Regions from separate parts of the Mycobacterium sp. NGS54 genome, predicted to be linked through region 1. Evidence: predicted binding sites of a transcription regulator. Region 1 holds the regulator's gene; each other region holds the start of a gene.

Evidence for each region. Region 1 encodes LexA, which represses DNA repair genes until DNA is damaged. Its sites were predicted from a motif close to CGAACANNTGTTCG; they were not measured.
Region 2: a site for LexA is predicted at 3,931-3,944, ahead of cofD (2-phospho-L-lactate transferase). Genes of this name have one in related genera too.
Region 3: a site for LexA is predicted at 2,699-2,712, ahead of ruvC (crossover junction endodeoxyribonuclease RuvC). Genes of this name have one in related genera too.

The regions. Positions count from the first base shown of each region.
Region 1 covers NZ_JCALCS010000002.1:690,815-697,605, reverse strand. Annotated here, with positions in the region: gene AC5Y5E_RS08050 (acyl-CoA dehydrogenase family protein) at 1-992, shown strand, start outside; gene AC5Y5E_RS08045 (LGFP repeat-containing protein) at 1,373-3,586, shown strand; gene lexA (transcriptional repressor LexA) at 3,595-4,281, opposite strand; gene AC5Y5E_RS08035 (LysM peptidoglycan-binding domain-containing protein) at 4,585-5,079, shown strand; gene nrdR (transcriptional regulator NrdR) at 5,146-5,625, shown strand; gene AC5Y5E_RS08025 (peroxynitrite isomerase) at 5,636-6,121, shown strand; gene AC5Y5E_RS08020 (PhzF family phenazine biosynthesis protein) at 6,124-6,791, opposite strand, start outside.
Region 2 covers NZ_JCALCS010000001.1:567,541-574,331, forward strand. Annotated here, with positions in the region: gene AC5Y5E_RS02810 (TobH protein) at 1-948, opposite strand, end outside; gene AC5Y5E_RS02815 (phosphomannomutase/phosphoglucomutase) at 945-2,330, opposite strand; gene AC5Y5E_RS02820 (DUF3499 domain-containing protein) at 2,414-2,863, opposite strand; gene AC5Y5E_RS02825 (metallopeptidase family protein) at 3,050-3,472, shown strand; gene AC5Y5E_RS02830 (WhiB family transcriptional regulator) at 3,494-3,832, opposite strand; gene cofD (2-phospho-L-lactate transferase) at 4,153-5,145, shown strand; gene AC5Y5E_RS02840 (coenzyme F420-0:L-glutamate ligase) at 5,142-6,503, shown strand; gene AC5Y5E_RS02845 (Eco57I restriction-modification methylase domain-containing protein) at 6,514-6,791, shown strand, end outside.
Region 3 covers NZ_JCALCS010000002.1:523,611-530,401, reverse strand. Annotated here, with positions in the region: gene AC5Y5E_RS07140 (polyamine aminopropyltransferase) at 1-543, opposite strand, end outside; gene AC5Y5E_RS07135 (DUF350 domain-containing protein) at 540-995, opposite strand; gene AC5Y5E_RS07130 (DUF4247 domain-containing protein) at 1,029-1,460, opposite strand; gene AC5Y5E_RS07125 (DUF2617 family protein) at 1,457-1,963, opposite strand; gene AC5Y5E_RS07120 (DUF4178 domain-containing protein) at 1,974-2,585, opposite strand; gene ruvC (crossover junction endodeoxyribonuclease RuvC) at 2,730-3,299, shown strand; gene ruvA (Holliday junction branch migration protein RuvA) at 3,296-3,886, shown strand; gene ruvB (Holliday junction branch migration DNA helicase RuvB) at 3,883-4,929, shown strand; gene AC5Y5E_RS07100 (hypothetical protein) at 4,999-5,649, shown strand; gene AC5Y5E_RS07095 (DUF1304 domain-containing protein) at 5,771-6,157, shown strand; gene AC5Y5E_RS07090 (hypothetical protein) at 6,284-6,791, shown strand, end outside.

The DNA of each region.
Region 1 (6,791 bases):
TCCTGGGGATGGCCGTGCCCGAGGAATACGGCGGCGGCGGCAACCCCGACTTCCGCTACAACACGATCATCACCGAGGAGACCACCCTCGGGCGCTACAGCGGGATCGGCTTCGGGCTACACAACGACATCATCGCGCCGTACCTGCTGAAGCTGGCCAACGAAGAGCAGAAGCAGCGCTGGCTGCCCAAGTTCTGCACCGGGGAGATGATCACGGCGATCGCGATGACCGAGCCGGGAACGGGCAGCGACCTGCAGGGCATCAAGACCCGCGCGGTCAAGCAGGGCGATCACTACGTGCTGAACGGGTCAAAGACGTTCATTACCAACGGGATCAACTCCGACCTGGTGATCGTGGTCGCCCAGACCGATCCCGAGAAGGGCGCGCAAGGTTTCAGCCTGCTGGCCGTCGAGCGCGGCATGGAGGGCTTCGAACGGGGCCGCCACCTGGACAAGATCGGCCTGGACGCGCAGGACACCGCCGAGCTGTCGTTCAGCGACGTCAAGGTGCCGGCCGAGAACCTGCTCGGCGAGGAGGGCATGGGGTTCATCTACCTCATGCAGAACCTGCCGCAGGAACGGATCAACATCGCGGTCATGGCCGCGGCGGCGATGGAAGGCGTGCTGGAGCAGACGCTGCAATACACCAAGGAGCGCAAGGCCTTTGGCAAGCCCATCGGCAGTTTCCAGAACAGCCGGTTCCTGCTCGCCGAGCTGGCCACCGAGGCCACCGTGGTGCGCATCATGGTCGACGAATTCGTCCGCCTGCACCTGGACGGGAAGCTGACGGCCGAGCAGGCCGCGATGGCCAAGTGGTATTCCACCGAGAAGCAGGTGCACCTGATAGACCGCTGCCTGCAGCTGCACGGCGGCTACGGCTACATGCGCGAATATCCCGTCGCCCGAGCCTATCTCGACGCGCGGGTGCAGACGATCTACGGCGGCACGACCGAGATCATGAAGGAGATCATCGGCCGCAGCCTCGGCGTCTGAGCAATCCGGTTGCCGCGCAAGGACTACAGGCGCGGGCACCGGGTTGGCCCCGACGAATGGCTCAATTGGTCTATTGGCCGGGTAGATTGACCACCAGCTAATGGCCTCACGTACCGTCGGCACATGTGTTTCTCGTATACCGAGTGCGTAGTCACACATCGCCACGCGGGCGATCCCGGCGCCGGAAGCCGTGGTCGGTCGCGGTACGGGCATGGTCTCGCATCATTTCGACATCGGCGCGGTCTCCGTTTTCGCAATTTTTGTAATTTGACTTCGCATTTCTCCCCGGCAAGGGCAAAGTTATGCGAGCCCGGCGAAAACGCGGTGCGTCACGGGTCCGCAGGTGCGGCAGGGCCAGGTATACGGGCCTGGGAGGCTTGGTGAACGGGCAGAGAGGTCGAATGCGCAAGCTGATCGGGCGCGCGCTGGTCGGCGTGGCGACCATGGTGACGGCGGCCGCACTGCTGGCCCCCGCCGCTTCGGCGTCTCCTATCGGCGACGCGGAGGCCGCCATGATGGCCGCCTGGGAGAAGGCCGGCGGCGACACCTCACCGCTCGGCCCCCGCAAGGGCGACGTGTACCCCGCCGGCGACGGATTCGCGCTGGACTTCGACGGCGGCAAGATGTTCTACACCACCGACACCGGCGCCAAGTTCGTTTACGGGCCCATCCTGGACAAATACGAGTCGCTCGGCGGCCCCGCCGGCAGCGATCTGGGATTCCCCACTATCAACGAGGTGCCCGGCCTGGCCGGACCGGACAGCCGCGTGGCCACCTTCTCCGCCAGCGACAAGCCGGTGATCTTCTGGACGTCCGACCACGGCGCGTTCGTGGTGCGCGGCGCGCTGAACGCCGCCTGGGACAAGCTCGGCAGCTCCGGCGGCGTGCTCGGGGCGCCGGTCGGCGACGAAAGCTACGCCGGTGAGGTCACCTCCCAGAAGTTCAGCGGCGGCGAGATCTCCTGGAACCGGAAGTCCAAGGAGTTCACCACCAACCCGGCGGCGCTGGCCGACCAGCTCAAGGGCCTGCAGGTGGCCATCGATCCCAACGCGGCCATCAACATGGCCTGGCGCGCGGCCGGCGGGGCCGGTGGCCCGCTGGGCGCCAAGCAGGGCGGGTCGTATCCGATCGGCGGTGACGGGGTCGCCCAGAACTTCGCCGGCGGCAAGGTGTTCTTCAACCCGGCCACCGGCGCGAACGCACTCGAGACCGACATCCTCGCCAAGTACGAGTCGCTGGGCGGCCCGGCCGGCAGCGACCTCGGTTTCCCCACCGCCAACGAGGCCGACGGCGGCATCGGGCCGTCCAGCCGGATCGCCACGTTCGCCGCCGCCGATCGGCCGGTGATCTTCTGGACCTCCGATCACGGCGCGTTCGTCGTGCGCGGCGCGATGAAGGCCGCGTGGGACAAGCTGCGCGGGCCCAGCGGCAAGCTGGGCGCCCCGGTCGGCGACCAGGCGGTGGACGGCGACGTGATTTCGCAGCAGTTCACCGGCGGCAAGATCTCCTGGAACCGGGCGAAGAACTCCTTCGCCACCGACCCGTCGAACCTGGCCCCCTTGCTGTCCGGCCTGCAGGTGTCCGGGCAGAACCAGCCGAGCACCGTGGCGATGCCCTCGCACGCCAAGAAGTTCACCTGGCAGTGGTGGTGGCTGCTCGCCGCGATCCCGGTGCTGGTGCTGATCCTGCTGGCGGTGCTGCTGGCCTTCGCCTGGCGCCGGCGTCGGCGTCGGCGCCGCGCCGGCGACACCGCAACCTACGAGTCCGAGCGCGACTTGGTCGCCGCCGGCTACGAGGCCCCCGCCGACGGGCACTGGGGCCACGACGACGCCGAGCTTTCCCCCGACTACGCCCCGCTCGGCGCGGAGTCACCCGAGCATGAGCCGCCGGACGACGCCGGGCCGGCGCCGCGAGTCAGCTGGACGCGCCTGGCTGACGCCGGGGCCTTCGAGGAGGACGAGGACCCCGACGCGGTGGACACCGATTCCATCCCGCTCGTCTCGGGAGCCGGGCTGGCGGAGGCCGGCTACGACGACGTCCCCGAGGCGGAGGCCGGTTACCCCGAAGTCGCCGGTGAGGATGCCGACTACCCGGGCACCGAATACGTGACCGGCTACGAGGAGGACGAGTACGCCGACCCCGGCTATCCGGACGTCGCGGTTCCGCGCACCCCTCCGGAGGCCGCGTACATCGGCGACGTGCCGGTCGCCGGGGAACCGGACACCGACTACCTGGAGGCCGAACCCGAGGATGTCGACGCCGCCGACGCCGCGGCGGCCGCGGAGGCGCTAGCCGCCGGCGCGGGCGCCCGAGCCGGGCGCCACCACGCGGAGACGGACGAGGAGGAGCCGCCGGAATCGGCCCCCGACGCGGCCGTAGGGGCGCCAGCCGCGCCCGTCGTCGGCGGCCGCCCGACGATCCACCTGCCGCTGGACGATCCTTACCAGGCGCCGGACGGTTACCCGATCAAGGCCAGCGCCCGTTCCGGGCTGTATTACACCCCGGGCAGCGCGCTCTACCACGACACGCTGGCCGAAATCTGGTTGGCCAGTGAGGAAGTCGCGCAGACCAACGGCTTCATCAAGGCCGACTGAGCAGGTCGCTAGACCTTGCGGATCACCGTGACGACCTTGCCGAGCACGGTCGCGTCGTTGCCCGGTATCGGATCGAACGCCGGGTTGTGCGGCATCAGCCACACCTGACCGCCCGCGCGCTTGAACGTCTTCACGGTGGCCTCGCCGTCGATCATGGCGGCGACGATGTCACCGTTGTCGGCGACGTGCTGCTGGCGCACCACCACCCAGTCGCCGTCGCAGATCGCGGCCTCGACCATCGAGTCGCCCACCACCTTGAGCAGGAACAGCGTGCCCTCGCCGACCAGCTCACGGGGCAGCGGGAAGACGTCCTCGACGGCCTCCTCGGCGAGGATCGGCCCACCGGCCGCGATGCGCCCAAGCACCGGGACGTAACTGGGTTCGGGCAACGCGTCCGAACCGGCGACGTCGGTGACGGGCGCCGCCTCGGTGGTCTCCTCGCTGCCGCGCACGTCCACGGCCCGCGGCCGGTTCGGGTCGCGGCGCAGGTAGCCCTTGCGCTCCAGGGTGCGCAGCTGGTGGGCCACCGACGACGTCGACGTCAGGCCGACGGCGTCGCCGATTTCCCTGATGCTCGGCGGGTAGCCGCGGCTGGTGACCGACTCGCGGATGACGTTCAGGATGGTGCGCTGCCGTTCGGTCAGCGATGAATCAACGGATGAGCCGATCGAGGGAGTGTCGTTGCTGTCGCTCATGCACCGAATGTAGCGGGAGGGCGGCCAAGAATCAAACATGTGTTCGACTGGCGTGTCGCCGGGGGTCGAAAGACCCTTAGGGCAGGGGCGTCAAGACCCTATAGCTGCTGAATCACATGCGTGTAACTTTCGCGAGGAATGGGTACCTGTGCTGCATGTCAGAGGTCGCGCATCCGAATTTGTCGGTGGTGCGGTCTAGCGTTTTGCTTGCTCGACACGCTTCGCTCAAATGTTCGGATATCGAACACACGAGCGATATAGTCGAACACACGAGCGAGAACAACCTGACCGGAGGAACGCAAGATGACAATCACCTACACCGTCTCGCCGCGTACCAGCAGCGTTCGGCGCCCGGTCAACGGACCGGTGCCGGCGCTTCGTCCCGGCCGGGACGGCCTGACCCGTTCCCGCCGCCCCGGCCCGGCGAGGCCGGCGGGCGCGCCGCTGCGCTACCACGGCACCGGCGTCGCGATGTCGGTCGCCCCGCACCGCCGGCGTCCCGTCACGTTGGCGACGACGCTGGGGCTGGCGCTGGTCGCCGGGGTCATCACGCTGTGGCTGGGCCTGGTCGCCAACTTCGGGCAGGCGGTCAACGGCGACTCGCCGGGATCGGCCGCCGCGGTGCCCGATCGGTTGGCCGTCGTGCGGGTTGAGCCCGGCGAGTCGCTGCAGGACGTCGCTCACCGGGTGGCGCCCGACGCGCCGGCCCGCCAGGTCGCCGATCGCATCCGCGAGCTCAACGACCTGAACTCGCCCGCGCTGGCCGCGGGCCAGACGCTGATCGCACCGGTCGGCTGAGCCCGCGAAGCGGGTACGCTCGGAGTGTTCTGCGGGCCCGCAGGTGAGCACGGCGAAGGAGCGGTCATGCACTGTCCGTTCTGCCGCCATCCGGATTCCCGGGTGATCGACTCGCGGGAAACCGATGAGGGCCAGGCGATCCGGCGCCGCCGGTCGTGCCCCGAGTGCGGGCGGCGCTTCACCACCGTCGAGACGGCGGTGTTGGCCGTGGTCAAACGCAGCGGCGTCACTGAGCCCTTCAGTAGGGAGAAGGTGGTCAGCGGCGTTCGGCGGGCCTGCCAGGGCCGCCAGGTCGACGACGACGCGCTGAATCTGCTTGCCCAGCAAGTCGAAGACACGGTGCGCGCCGCCGGGTCGCCGGAGGTGCCCAGCCACGAGGTCGGCCTGGCCATCCTCGGCCCGCTGCGCGACCTCGACGAGGTGGCTTACCTGCGGTTCGCCTCGGTGTACCGGTCGTTTTCGTCCGCCGAGGACTTCGAGCGCGAGATCGAGGCGCTGCGCGCGCACCGCAACGCGCCGACGGATCCGGAGCCGGCCACTCGCTAGGCTAGCGGTCATGCCGCCTGACTTGCATCCCGATCTGGAGGCGCTGGCACCGCTGCTGGGGACCTGGGCCGGCCGCGGCTCAGGCTTCTACCCGACCATCCAGCCGTTCGAGTATGTCGAGGAAGTCGTGTTCGCCCACGTCGGCAAGCCGTTCCTGACCTACTCGCAAAAGACCAAGGCGGTGGCCGACGGCAGGCCCTTGCACGGCGAAACGGGATATTTCCGCGTGCCCCGCCCGGGCGCCGTCGAGCTGATCGTCGCCCACCCGAACGGCATCACCGAGATCGAGACCGGCACGTACACGCTGACCGGCGGCCGCATCGACGTGGAGCTGTCCAGCACCGCGATCGGGCTGGCCCCGAGCGCCAAAGAAGTGACCGCCCTTGGCCGTTCGCTGCGCATCGACGGCGACGAGCTGTCCTACACGCTGCGCATGGGTGGCGTGGGACAACCCCTGCAGGACCACCTGGTGGCCGTGCTGCACCGCCAGCCCTGAACTCAATCGACCTGTCGGACGCCGTCGTTGACGACGCGCCCGGCCACCCCGACCCAGCCCTCCGCGTTCCACGCGGTTTCGATGACCGAGCCCTTGCCCTGGGTGATGCGCAGGTCGCGGCTGAGGTAGTCGGTGAGCCGCATCGCCGCCGAGCCGGTCGCCTCGTCCTCCGGCACGCCGAGGTTCGCGAAGAACCCGCGCGTGCGCAAAGCCCCGGCGGCTTGATCGACCCACGCCCACAGGTAGTGCGCGGCGTCGTCCGGAAAATCCGCGGGGTCGGCGGCGAGAACGTCGTCGGCCGAATCGAATTCGTGGATCGCCACTTCCGGCGCCCATTCCGAGCGGGCGCTGACGCCGATCACGTCGTCCCGGTAGCTCACCTGCACGAGCCCCGCCGGCACCTGCAGCGTCTTGATCGGCCAACCGTTGTCGTGTAGCCACCACGCCGCGCCGACGGTCGGGTGCCCGGCGAACGGCAGCTCGGCGCGCGGCGTGAAGATCCGCATGTGCGCGGTGGCCGAGCCGGCGGCCGGGAGATCGATGAATACCGTTTCGGCGTAGCCCAATTGGGTCGCCAGCCGCTGCCGGTCCGCCGGTGCCACCCGAGCGCCCGAGCGTTCCAAGACCACACCGAGCCGGTTACCGAAATTCCCGTCCGAGTCGGTGAAGA
Region 2 (6,791 bases), on a different contig from region 1:
GACGTTGTCGAGCCCGGCGGTGCGGGCGGCCACCACCGTCTGCTCGTCGCGCAGCGTCAGCGCCAGCACGCGGAGCCGGTCGGGCCGCGGCCCGTCGATCTCCTCGTCGTGGAAGAGGTCCTCGACCGAGGACGCGGCGCCCCCGGAGCCCCACTGGGCCGCCGCCCGCAGCGCCGCCACCGCGTCGGCCAGCCCGGTGGCGGCGACCACCTCGTGGGCGACCCGCAGCAGCACCGAACTGCCGTGCCGGGCCAGCGCGAGCGTGGCGGCGCAGTCGCCGGCCAGCGCGGCCCGGCGATTGACCAGCCGCTCGGCGATCGTCTTGGCCGGGTTGGTGAACAGCTCACGGCCGGCGCTGTTGCGCAGCGCCTCGGCGTCCAGCTCGTCGGCGAGCGATCCGAGGTCGACACCGGGTCGCGGGTCGACGGTTCGCAGCACGGCCAAGCCCACGGCCAGGTACCGGCACAACCCGAACTCGGCGGGAACCAAGACCCGCGGCTCGAGCACCGCGGCCCGCCCCGCCGTTGAGTCGCGCAGCGGACCCTCGTACGGCGCCGCCACGACGACCCGCGCGCCCCGGCGCACCCCGGTCGCGGCGGAGCTGACCAGCGCGGGATCGCCGGGGTCGTCGCCGGCGACGATCAGCACGTCCAGCGGGCCGACCCACGGCGGCACCTCGCCGACGACGGTGATCGGCTGCGAGGCCGACCCGCCCAGCGTCGCGGCCAGCAGGGCACCGGCGGTCTCGGCGGTCCCGCGGCCGGCCACCCAGATCACGCTGCGCGCGCGGTCGTCGGCCCGCAGCCCCTCGAGCGCGCCTTCGTCGGCCGCGGCGCCGATCGCGCGCACCTGCGCGCCCGCCGACGACGCCGCCCGCAGCAGGCCCTCCCGGTCGGCTTCCAGCAGGCCGCCGGTGTCCTCCAGGTCGATCACCCGGGTGGTGCTCACGGGGCGGCCTCTTGGGCCGCGATCTGGGTGCTGATCGCGGCGACCAGCTCGTCGACGTCCTCGGTCGTGCGGCCCTCCACGTTCAGCCGCAGCAGCGGCTCGGTGTTGGAGCTGCGCAGGTTGAACCAGCTGCCGTCGCCCAAATCGACCGTCACCCCGTCCAGATGATCGATGGACTGAATCCGGGTGCCGAACGACTTCAGCACCGCGTCCACACAATACGACGCGTCGGCCACCTTGAAGTTGATCTCGCCGGAGGACTCGTAGCGCTGGTAGTCGGCGGTCAGTTCCGACAGCGGCCGGTCCTGCTCGCCGAGCGCGGCGAGCACGTACAGCGCCGCCAGCATCCCCGAGTCGGCGCCCCAGAAGTCGCGGAAGTAGTAGTGCGCGGAATGCTCGCCGCCGAAGATCGCGCCGGTGTCGGCCATCAGGCCCTTGATATAGGAGTGGCCGACCCGCGAGCGCAGCGGTGTGCCGCCGCGTTCGGTGACCAGCTCGGGCACCGCGCGGGAGGTGATCACGTTGTGGATGATCGTGGCGCCGATCTCGCGGCCCAGTTCGCGCGCGGCCACCAGGCTGGTCACCGTCGACGGCGAAACCAGGTGGCCGCCCTCGTCGACCACGAAGCACCGGTCGGCGTCGCCGTCGAAGGCCAGCCCGATATCGGCGCCGCTGTCGCGGACGAACTTCTGCAGGTCCACCAGGTTGGCCGGGTCGAGCGGGTTGGCCTCGTGGTTGGGGAACGAGCCGTCGAGCTCGAAGTACAACGGCAACAGCGTGATCGAGTCGATCGCGCCGAGCACCGCCGGGGCGGTGTGGCCGGCCATGCCGTTGCCGGCGTCCACGGCCACCCGCAGCGGGCGCAGCCCGGAGGTGTTCACCAGCGACCGCAGGAACGTCCCGTAGTCCGCGAGCACGTCCTGATCGGTGACCGTGCCGGGTTGCCCGTCGTTCGCCGCGACCCCGGCGATCACGTCCTCGGTGATCACGCCCAGCCCGGTGTCGGCGCCCACCGGTTTGGCGCCGGCCCGGCACAGCTTGATGCCGTTGTAGGCGGCCGGGTTGTGGCTCGCGGTGAACATCGCGCCGGGGCAGTCCAGCAACCCCGAGGCGAAATAGAGCTGGTCGGTGGACGCCAGGCCGATGCGCACCACGTCGAGGCCCTGGCCGGTCACCCCGCCCGCGAACGCGGCGGCCAGCCCCGGCGAACTGTCCCGCATGTCGTGGCCGATGGCCACCCGGCTGGCCCCCTCGGCGCGCATCAGCCTGGCGAACGCGGCGCCGAGGTCGGTGACCAGTGACTCGTCGAGCTCCTCGCCGACCAGCCCGCGCACGTCGTATGCCTTGACGACACGGCGAACGGTCGCGGCGGACCGGGGCATGCGAAACTCCTGACGCTCCTGACAGTGTGGCTCTTGGCGCCAGCCTATCGGCCCGGGAAAAACCTGTGGCGCGTTAGCCGCGGCTAGTCAGCCGGGTCGGGCAACACCCGCAGATGGCCCCGGCGCCGGCCGGAACGATGTTCGGGAGGCGCGAGCAGCCCGCTGCTCGGCGCGGTGGCATGGGCCCCCGCGTGCTGAATGTGGGGATCGGCAAAGCCGTTGACCGGCGCGGCCCCGTACGGCATGGCCGCGTCGGCCGGGCGACCCTCGCGCACCGCGTCGGCCAGGGCGACCAGGTCGTCCTCGTCCGGATGGGCGGGCTCGGAAAGGAGGGGTCCGGCGTGCCGCACCAGCTCCCACCCGCGGGGTGCGGTGATCCGGCCGGCGTGGCCGACACACAGGTCCCACGAGTGCGGTTCCCGCGCGGTGGCCAGGGGGCCAACCACTGCCGTCGAGTCCGAGTAGACGAACGTCAAGGTCGCCACGGCATAGTGCGGACACCCGGGCCGGCAACAGCGACGGGGAACGTTCACGATCGAAAGGCTATCGTGCGGAAACGTCGTGGAAGCGCCGGACACGCGCATCCGCACGACCCGCGATTCCCAACCGTTACCATCGGCCCGATGAGCGATTCCCGCGGCGATTCCCGCGGCTCCCCGCAAAGCGATCGGTCGCGGCGCCGTTCGGCTTCCTACCGTGCGTCGCGCCGGGGCCGCGATATGCGGGGCCCGTTGCTACCGCCGACGGTGCCGGGCTGGCGAAGCCGGGCCGAGCGGTTCGACATGGCGGTGCTGGAGGCCTACGAACCGATCGAGCGGCGCTGGCACGAACGCGTCTCGGAGCTCGACGTGGCGGTCGACGAAATCCCCCGCATCGCCGCGAAGGATCCCGATGCCGTGCAGTGGCCGCCCGAGGTGATCGCCGACGGGCCGATCGCGCTCGCCCGCTTGATCCCGGCCGGCGTCGACGTCCGCGGCAACTCCACGCGGGCACGAATTGTCTTGTTCCGCAAGCCGATTGAGAGACGGGCCAAGGACACCGTCGAACTTGGCGAGTTGCTGCACGAAATCCTGGTGGCCCAGGTGGCCATCTACCTGGACGTCGAGCCCTCGGTCATCGATCCCACGATCGACGACGAATGACGTTGCGGGCGCGCGCCGGGGTCAGATGATGCCGCGCTTGAGGCGGCGGCGCTCGCGCTCGGAGAGGCCGCCCCAGATGCCGAAGCGCTCGTCATGGGCCAGGGCGTACTCGAGGCACTCGTGGCGTACCTCGCAACCGAGGCAGATCTTCTTGGCCTCGCGGGTGGAGCCGCCCTTCTCCGGGAAGAAGGCCTCGGGATCCGTTTGCGCGCACAGCGCGCGGTCCTGCCACTGATCCGGGGTCGGCAGCGGCTCGGGCTCGGGCTCGAAAGCGACTGGGGCGTCGGGAACCACAGTCAGGTGCGGGCGGACGGGTGCCGCCGGCATCGCGCCGATGGTGCTGTGCGGTGTGCTTGTCATAACGCCCCGAAGGTGCTCATAAGACATGCTTCGTCCGCCTCCTCAGGTTTGATTTGAGAGAGTGAGTGAGTTCCCACTGTTCTGATGTACAGACAATTCGAACATGTGATCGAATCTCGGTCTGCGACACCGGAATCGGCCGGCCAACCGGGAAATGACACTGATGTGATTAGACACTTGTTGACCTGCCTGGTCAAGCGTAATGGCGAATTTCCATATCATCTCGTGACCAAATTCCGGCGTTTCCGTTGTTTTGCGGCCTTCGGCGTGTCGATCACAGTCCCCACGCGGGCAGTACTGTCGAGCCCTGTGAAGGTCAAGTGAAGGTCACGGTTTTGGTCGGCGGGGTGGGCGGCGCCCGGTTCCTGCTGGGGGTTCAACAGCTGCTCGGGCTCGGTCAGTTTTCGCAACAGGGCCCAGACGGCGGCGGACACGAACTGACCGCGGTCGTCAACGTCGGCGACGACGCGTGGATCCACGGGGTGCGCGTCTGTCCGGATTTGGACACCTGCATGTACACCTTAGGTGGAGGTGTCGACCCGGAGCGAGGGTGGGGTCATCGCGACGAAACCTGGCACGCCAAAGAGGAATTGGCGCGCTACGGCGTGCAGCCGGACTGGTTCGGGCTCGGCGACCGCGACCTGGGCACCCACCTGGTGCGTACCCAGATGCTCAACGCGGGCTACCCGCTGTCGCAGATCACCACCGCGCTGTGCGACCGCTGGCAACCGGGCGCGCGCCTGCTGCCGGCCACCGACGACCGCTGCGAGACGCACGTGGTGATCACCGATCCCGCCGACGACGGCCGTCGCGCGATTCACTTCCAGGAGTGGTGGGTGCGCCACCGGGCCCAGGTGCCCACGCACAGCTTCGCGTTCGTCGGCGCCGAAAAGGCCAGCGCCACAGCCGAAGCGGTGGCGGCCATCGGCGAGGCCGACGTGATCCTGCTCGCGCCGTCCAACCCGGTGGTCAGCGTCGGCGCCATCCTGGCGGTCCCCGGCATTCGCGGGGCCTTGCGCGCGGCCAAGTCCCCGGTCGTAGGCTACTCGCCGATCATCGGCGGAAAACCGTTGCGCGGCATGGCCGATGCATGCCTTTCGGTGATCGGGGTCCAATCCACCGCGGAGGCGGTCGGCCGGCACTACGGGGCGCGACGGTCCACCGGGATATTGGATTGCTGGCTGATTCACGAGGGCGATGAGGCCCACATCGAGGGGGTGGCGGTGCGCGCGGTTCCGCTGATCATGCGCGACCCCAAGGCGACTGCCGAGATGGTCGCCGCGGGGCTGGAGCTCGCGGGCGTGAGCCTGTGACCGAGCACGGCACCGGCGCGGCGATCGAGATCCTCCCCGTCACCGGGCTCCCCGAATTCCGGCCCGGCGACGACCTGGGCGCGGCCGTCGCCGCCGCGGCGCCCTGGCTGCGCGACGGCGACGTCGTGGTGGTGACCAGCAAGGTGGTGTCCAAATGCGAGGGCCGCCTGGTGCCGGCCCCGCGGGACGCCGAGGAGCGCGACCGGCTGCGCCGCAAGCTGGTCGACGACGAGGCCGTGCGCGTGCTGGCGCGCAAGGGCCAGACGCTGATCACCGAGAACCGGCTCGGCCTGGTCCAGGCCGCCGCCGGGGTGGACGGGTCCAACGTCGGCCGCGACGAGCTGGCGCTGCTGCCGGTCGACCCCGACGCCAGCGCCGCCGCGCTGCGCGCCGGGCTGCGCGAGCGCCTCGGCGTCGTCGCCGCCGTGGTCATCACCGACACGATGGGCCGCGCCTGGCGCAACGGGCAGACCGACGCGGCCGTCGGCGCGGCGGGCCTTCGTGTGCTGCACGGCTATTCGGGGGCCGTCGATGCGCACGGCAACGAGCTGGTGGTCACCGAGATCGCGATCGCCGACGAGGTCGCGGCCGCCGCCGATCTGGTCAAGGGCAAGCTGACCGCGATGCCGGTGGCCGTGGTGCGAGGGCTGCCCGGCAGCGTCGTGACCGACGACGGCACGACGGCGCGGCAGCTGCTGCGGCCCGGCGAGGAGGACCTGTTCTGGCTCGGCACCGCCGAGGCCCTCGACCTGGGCCGCCGCCAGGCCCAGCTGTTGCGCCGGTCGGTGCGCCGGTTCAGCGCCGAGCCGGTGCCACCCGAGCTGATCGAGGCCGCCGTCGCCGAGGCGCTCACCGCGCCGGCCCCCCACCACACCCGGCCGGTCCGGTTCGTGTGGCTGCGCACCCCGGCCACCCGGATCCGGCTGCTGGACCGCATGAAGGACAAGTGGCGCTCCGACCTCACCGGGGACGGCCGGCCCGCCGACTCGGTCGAGCGGCGGGTGGCGCGCGGCCAGATCCTCTACGACGCGCCCGAGGTCGTCATCCCGTTCCTGGTCCCCGAGGGCGCCCACGCCTATCCCGACGCCGCCCGCACCGCCGCCGAACGCACCATGTTCACGGTCGCGGTCGGGGCGGCCGTGCAGGCGCTGCTGGTCGCGCTCGCGGTGCGCGGCGTGGGCAGCTGCTGGATCGGCTCGACGATCTTCGCCGCCGACCTGGTCCGCGCCGAGCTCGAGCTGCCCGCCGACTGGGAGCCGTTGGGCGCCATCGCGATCGGCTACGCCTCTGAGGCCGCCGGGGTGCCGCCCGGGCCGCGCACCGCGCCGGAACCCGGGGATCTGCTGCTGCGCAAGTAATACTGAGCCCATGCGTTTCGCGGGCAAGGCGGCGGCGTCGGCCGACAAGGTCCGCGGCGGCTACTACACCCCCTCCCCCGTCGCGCGGTTCCTGGCCCACTGGGTCCGCGAGGCCGGCCCGCGCATCGTCGAACCGTCCTGCGGCGACGGCCGCATCCTGCGCGAGCTGGCCGGGCTCAGCGACCGGGTGCGCGGCGTCGAGCTGATCGCCGACGAAGCGGCCAAGGCCCGGCGGTTCGCGCCCGTCGACGCCGAGAGCCTGTTCACCTGGCTGGCCCGTGCCGAACC
Region 3 (6,791 bases), 170 kb from region 1:
GCCCGTGGCCGCCGCGCCGCGGATCATCCCGAGGTGCGGCAGCAGCACGAACGGCCAGACGAGCCCGCCCAGCAACGCCCCGAGGTAGTCGGCGGCGTTGAGGTTGGCCAGGGTGCGGCCGGCGTCGGAGGGGCCGGCCGTCCGCCCGCTGTGCAGCAGCGTCATCAGCAGCGGCACCTCGGCGCCGACCAGCCCGCCGATCAGGGCCGTGCCCGCCGCCAGCACCCACGTCGAGCCGGTCGAACCGTCCAGGAACGCGAACACCGTATACAGCGCGGCCGCCGACAGGCCGCCGATGATGCCCAACAGCGCCTCGACGGCGATGAAGGCGATCGCCGCGTGCGCCAGCAGCGGCTTGGCCAGCAGCGCGCCCGCGCCCAGCGCCGCGATGTAACCCGCGACGATCAGCGACGTGGCGACGATGCCGCCGCCGTTGAGGCTGGCCGACAGCGTCAGCAGCGCGAGTTCGTAGATGATGCCGCAGGCCGCGCAGGCCGCCACGGCGGCCAACAGGACCGCGCGCCAACGGCCCTGGGACGTCATGACACCGCCGCGGCGGTCACCCCTCCAACGGCCAGCAATATCAGGGCGACCGCGAAGGACCCGGGGTGCAGGGTGGGCTCGTCGATGTGCTCGTGGAAGTTGCCCGGGATCAGCAGGTGCATCGCCAGCAGCGCTATCCCCAGCAGGATCACGCCCATCAGCCCGTACACCGCCACACCGAGCAGCCCCTGGCCCAGCTGGCTGTAGCTGTTGGCGATCGCGGTGATGATGACGACGGTGAGCGAGATGTACATCGCGCCCGCGACGATGACGGCGTTGGGGCGGCGATCGATGAACACCAGTCGGCGCAGGTTTCCCGGCGTCAGCCAGTCGACCATGTAGAACCCGACGAAAAGCACCGCCATCCCGACGGCGAAATAGAGGATCGTCGCGACCGCGCCCCTGAAGACGGGATTGACGTCGACATTGCCGATCTCGACGGCGAGGTTCATCGTTGTCTCCTTTGCGTTTACTGCCTTAGGTCGTCACTTGGTCCCGCCGGGGCCACCGGGAGTGCCGCCGGCGCCGCCCGACGGGGATCCGGGGAAGAACCCGGGGCCCAGGAAGATGAACGCGCCGTGGCTGTATCCGGCGCTCAGCGGTTCGACGCGGATGCTGCACGGATTGTTGCCGTCGGGCCCGACGATCACGATGTTGTTGCTGTAGCGCAGGTATTCGCTGTCGCCGTTGGCGGCGCGCGCCTCGGGGGCCTGATAGTCGGCGAGCGCGTCGGCCACCTGATCGGGAGATCCGCTGCACTGGTAGCGCGTTCCGTTCACGTCGTGGGAGTACTCGTGGTAGTGGCTCGCGATGTAGGACCCGATGTCCTTCTGCTGCAAGATGATTCCGAAGACCAGGGACACGACGGCCGCGACGGCCAGCGCCCCGGAGATCAGGAACAGGCGGTTGCGGCTCACGGGCGCCACCGGCTGTCGGTGTGCACCACCACGCCGCCGGAGCCCGGCCGAGGGTACAGATGCCAGGTCTGCCAACGCCATCCGGCGCCGTCGGGCTCGGCGGCCAGGGCGGTCAGCGCGGCGTCGTCGCCGGGGAAGGTGCCCCCGAGCCAGCCCGGCCGCCGCGCGCAGCGTTCGCGAAGCTCGCCGGCCAGCCGGCGGAAGCTCGCCTCGTCGTGCGTCTCGGTGCGCGACCGCAGGCGGTAACCGGGCGCGTCGGTGCGCCGCGGCAGGTCGCCGCCGATGCCGCGGGCGGTGCACGAAACCTGTTCGGAGAAACGGCCTTTCGCGTGCTCGACCGCGACGACATGCGACGCGCCGAGCACACCGAGCAGCAGCGCGCCGCCGCCGGGATGCTCGAGGGAACAGGTGGCCAGCGGCGCCGGCGCGGGCGCGTTGAGCGCGAGCCCCAGCCTTTCCCCGGATACGTCCGCCGGAGTCACGGCGAGCTGATGGAGGGGCACCGACGCGCTCCTACGGCGAGGAGGGTGGGGGCGCTGGGTAGACGGTCAACTCGCCGGGCACCACGGACTTGCCCGTCGAAACCTCCCACGGCATGTCCGGGGCCCAGCGCTCGAAGGAGAGCAGGGCCGTCTCGTCGGCGTTGGTGCAGTCGAGGAATTCCATCTCACCGCCGGCGGGCAGGCCGGTGGTGCCCTCGGTCGTGTAGGACGCCCGGCCGCGCTCCGTTTCGTGGAACGCCACGCCGTCGATGACGTACTGGTCGCCCGGCTGCAACGAAAGGTCCTTGCGGGTCACCCACATCGCCAGCTCCAGGCGCCCGTCGTCCTCCTCGACGCTCAGCCAGATCGGCTGGTCGCCGCCCTCCAGCAGGTGCTCCCACCACACGAACGGGCCCTCGCGAAACGTCACGGACCCGCGGACCACCAGGTCGACTCCGCCGTAGCTGACGATGGCGCCGGGCCCGAGTTGGCGGGGCCCGAACTGCGGCATGGCGTTGAACGACAGCGGATCGGCACGCCCGGCCGAGCGGGCAGGCTTCTTGGGCCGCCGCAAAGCGATGACCAGCACAACGACCGACGCGATGAACAGCACCGCCGCGAGGACGAGCAGGAGTGTTCCCACGCCAAACCTTCCGTTGCCGCACTGCTAGAGCGAACGTGAGGCTATAAGTTAACAGCTTTTACCCGGTGGCAGCGTGTCCTGCCGGGTGCCGTCGGTGCCGCCGGTTAGGCTATCGAACAGCTGTTCGTACGAAGGAGCCGGCAAATGCGCGTGATGGGCGTCGACCCGGGGCTGACCCGATGCGGCCTGGCGGTGGTGGAGAGCGGCGGCGGGCGCAACGTCGTGGCGCTCGACGTCGACGTGGTGCGTACCGCGTCGGACGCGCCGCTGACCAAGCGGCTGCTGGCCGTCAGCGATGCCGTCGAGCACTGGCTGGACACCCACCGGCCGGACGTGGTGGCCATCGAGCGGGTGTTCTCCCAGCACAACGTGTCGACGGTGATGGGCACCGCGCAGGCCGGCGGCGTGGTTACGCTGGCGGCGGCCCGGCGCGGCATCGACGTTCACTTCCATACCCCCACCGAGGTGAAGGCCGCGGTGACCGGCAACGGGTTGGCCGACAAGGCGCAGGTCACCACGATGGTCACCAAAATCCTTGCGCTGCAGACGAAACCGACGCCGGCCGACGCGGCCGACGCGCTGGCGCTGGCGATCTGCCACAGCTGGCGGGCGCCGATGATCGCCCGGATGGCCAAGGCGGAGGCCTTGGCGGCGCAGCAACGGCACGCCTACCGGGCCAAGTTGGCGGCGAAGCGCAAGGCGGTCGCCCGATGATCGCATCGGTGCGCGGTGAGGTGCTCGAGGTGGCGCTCGACCACGTCGTGATCGAGGCGGCCGGCGTCGGTTACCGGGTCAACGCCACGCCGTCGACGCTGGCGACGCTGCGGCAGGGGACCGAGGCCAGGCTGATCACCGCGATGGTCGTGCGCGAGGACTCGATGACGCTGTACGGGTTCATCGACGCGCAGACCCGCGACCTGTTTCTGACGCTGCTGTCGGTGTCGGGGGTCGGGCCCCGGCTGGCGATGGCGACGCTGGCCGTGCACGACGCCGCCACGCTGCGACAGGTGCTGCACGACGGCGACGTCACCGCCCTGACCCGGGTGCCCGGCATCGGCAAACGCGGCGCCGAGCGGATGGTGTTGGAGTTGCGCGACAAGGTCGGCGGGGTCGTGGCCGGGGGCGCACCGCTGGTCAACGGCCACGCGGTGCGCAGCCCCGTGGTGGAGGCGCTGGTCGGGCTGGGTTTCGCCGCCAAGCAGGCCGAGGAGGCCACCGACAAGGTGCTGGCCGGCGATCACGACGCGACGACGTCCAGCGCGTTGCGGGCCGCCCTGTCCCTGCTGGGTAAGTCCCGGTGAGCGACGACTTCTCCGAACGCGACGTCTCGCCGGCGCTGACCGTCGGCGAGGGCGACATCGACGTCAGCCTGCGGCCCCGCTCGCTGCGGGAGTTCATCGGGCAGTCGCGCGTGCGCGAGCAGCTGCAACTGGTCATCGAGGGCGCCAAGAACCGCGGCGGCACACCGGATCACATCCTGCTGTCCGGCCCGCCGGGGCTGGGCAAGACCTCGCTGGCGATGATCATCGCGGCGGAGCTCGGCTCGTCGTTGCGGGTGACGTCCGGCCCGGCGCTGGAACGGGCCGGCGACCTGGCCGCGATGCTGTCCAACCTGGTCGAGCACGACGTGTTGTTCATCGACGAGATCCACCGCATCGCGCGGCCCGCCGAGGAGATGCTCTACCTGGCCATGGAGGACTTCCGGGTCGACGTGGTGGTCGGCAAAGGGCCTGGGGCGACGTCGATTCCGCTGGAGGTGGCCCCCTTCACGCTGGTCGGCGCGACCACCCGGTCCGGCGCGCTGACCGGCCCGCTGCGCGACCGGTTCGGATTCACCGCGCACATGGACTTCTACGAGCCCGCCGAGCTGGAGCGGGTGCTGGCCCGGTCCGCCGGGATCCTCGGCATCGAGCTGGGCGCCGACGCGGGCACCGAGATCGCGCGCCGCTCGCGCGGGACCCCGCGCATCGCCAACCGGCTGCTGCGCCGCGTGCGCGACTTCGCCGAGGTCCGCGCCGACGGCGTCATCACCCGCGACGTGGCCAAGTCCGCGCTGGCGGTCTACGACGTCGACGAGCTCGGCCTCGACCGCCTGGACCGGGCGGTGCTGTCGGCGCTGACCCGCGGCTTCGGTGGCGGCCCGGTCGGGGTTTCGACGCTGGCGGTGGCGGTGGGCGAGGAGCCCGCGACCGTCGAGGAGGTGTGCGAGCCCTTCTTGGTGCGGGCGGGCATGGTCGCGCGCACCCCGCGAGGCCGGGTGGCCACCGCCCAGGCCTGGACGCACCTGGGCCTGACCCCGCCCGCCGGGGCGGCCGGCCTCGGGCAACCGGGCCTCTTCGACTAGCGCCGGTTACGCCACCGCCGACCCGGGTACCCGTCAGCATCAGCAAACCGCTCGGCGGAGGAGATTCTGATGAGGCGCACTGGTCCTGACTATGAAAGCCCACGCACGGCATACATGCCACGCACCCGCGGTGCGGTGTCCGGGCTGCTCCTGATCCTCTTGGGTGCATGGGGGGCGCTGGCCCCGTTCATCGGACCCCTGATCAGGTGGACGTATTCCGTCGACCCGGCCTGGACGTGGACGGCCGCCAAAGGCTGGCTGGAGGTGTTGCCCGGCGTCGTCGCCGCGGTGGGCGGCCTGATCCTGCTCGTCGCGGGCAGCCGGTCCAGCGCCATGCTCGGCGGCTGGCTGGCGGTGTTCGCCGGCGCCTGGTTCGTGGTCGGCCGGGCGTTCGCCGCGACGCTGAACATCGGCGACGTCGGCCAGCCGGTGGCGGCGACGGACCTGAAACGGGCGCTGCTCGAGGTCACCTACTTCACCGGGCTGGGCGCGCTGATCGTGTTCCTCGGCGGCGCCGCCCTGGCGCGCGTCGCGGTCCGGCATGCGCGCGACGTCCGGGACGTCGCAGTGGCCGAACCGGCACCGGTCGCCGCGACGCCGGCACCGGAACCGGCCGGGTACGACGAATCACCTCGCGACGTGCGGGCCGAGGAGCCCGCCCGCGGCGGCTTCTTCCACCGCGGTGGCCTGTTCCGCCGGCACCATCACGCCGGCGTCTAGTGCCAGCCCGCTGACCGCGCGAGAGCACCGGTAGTTCCTGAGGGGCCGCCGGTGCTTTTTGCGCGCCAGGGCGACGGCGGCTCGGTATGGTTCTTGGGTCTTCGACTAGCGAGGAGGAGCGATGATCACCGCCGGGTTGGTGTTCGCCGGGCTGGCCGCCCTACTGCACGTGTACATCTTCACGATGGAGTCGCTGACCTGGACCTCGGCGCGCACCCGCGCCATCTTCGGCACGACGCCCGAGGAGGCCGAGACCACCCGGCTGCTCGCCTTCAACCAGGGCTTCTACAACCTGTTTCTCGCGATCGTCACCATCCTCGGCATTCCCCCGGTGATCATGGGCGACAAGGCCGTGGGCGTCGCGCTCGTTCTCGCCGGCGTGGGATCCATGGCCGCCGCCGCGATGGTGCTGCTGTTCTCCGCGCGTGACAAGGCGCGCGCCGCGGTGATCCAGGGCACGCTGCCGGTGATCGCCATCGTGCTGCTGGTGCTCGGCCTGTCCTCGTAACACCAGGAACAGCAGCCCCACTGGTCACGCTTTGCCGCTCCTTCTGCCCGCGCGGTGTTATATCGCGGCCGGGTCGGGTACTCCCGGGGGGCCGGAAATCGGCCCGGCTTCAATTGAGGAGATGGAATGAAATACGCAGATAGGGACCATCCAGGCGTGTTGACCATGCCGCGCTCGCGCGGCGCGATCAGCGGATTGATCCTGGTGATCCTCGGCGCCTGGGGTGCGTTGATCCCGTTCGTCGGTCCGCACTTCAACTTCGCGTACACGCCCGACCGCGACTGGGCGTGGACGACCGCGCGGGGCTGGCTCGAGGTGCTCCCGGGCGGCGCCACGGTGGTGGGGGGACTGCTGCTGATCGTCGCCGGCAACCGCATCGCCGCGATGCTGGGCGGCTGGCTCGCGGTGCTGTCCGGCGCCTGGTTCGTGGTCGGCGGGCAGATCGCTCCGCTGCTGGGCATCGGATCCGCCGGCGACCCGATCGCCGCGACCGAACGCAAGCGGGCCGCGCTCGAGGTTTCCTACTTCTCGGGTCTCGGCGCGCTGATCATCTTCGTGGGCGGGGTGGTCCTGGCGCGCACGGCCGTCCGGCTCGCGCGCGACGTCGAATCACTGGGCTATGGCGAGTCCGATG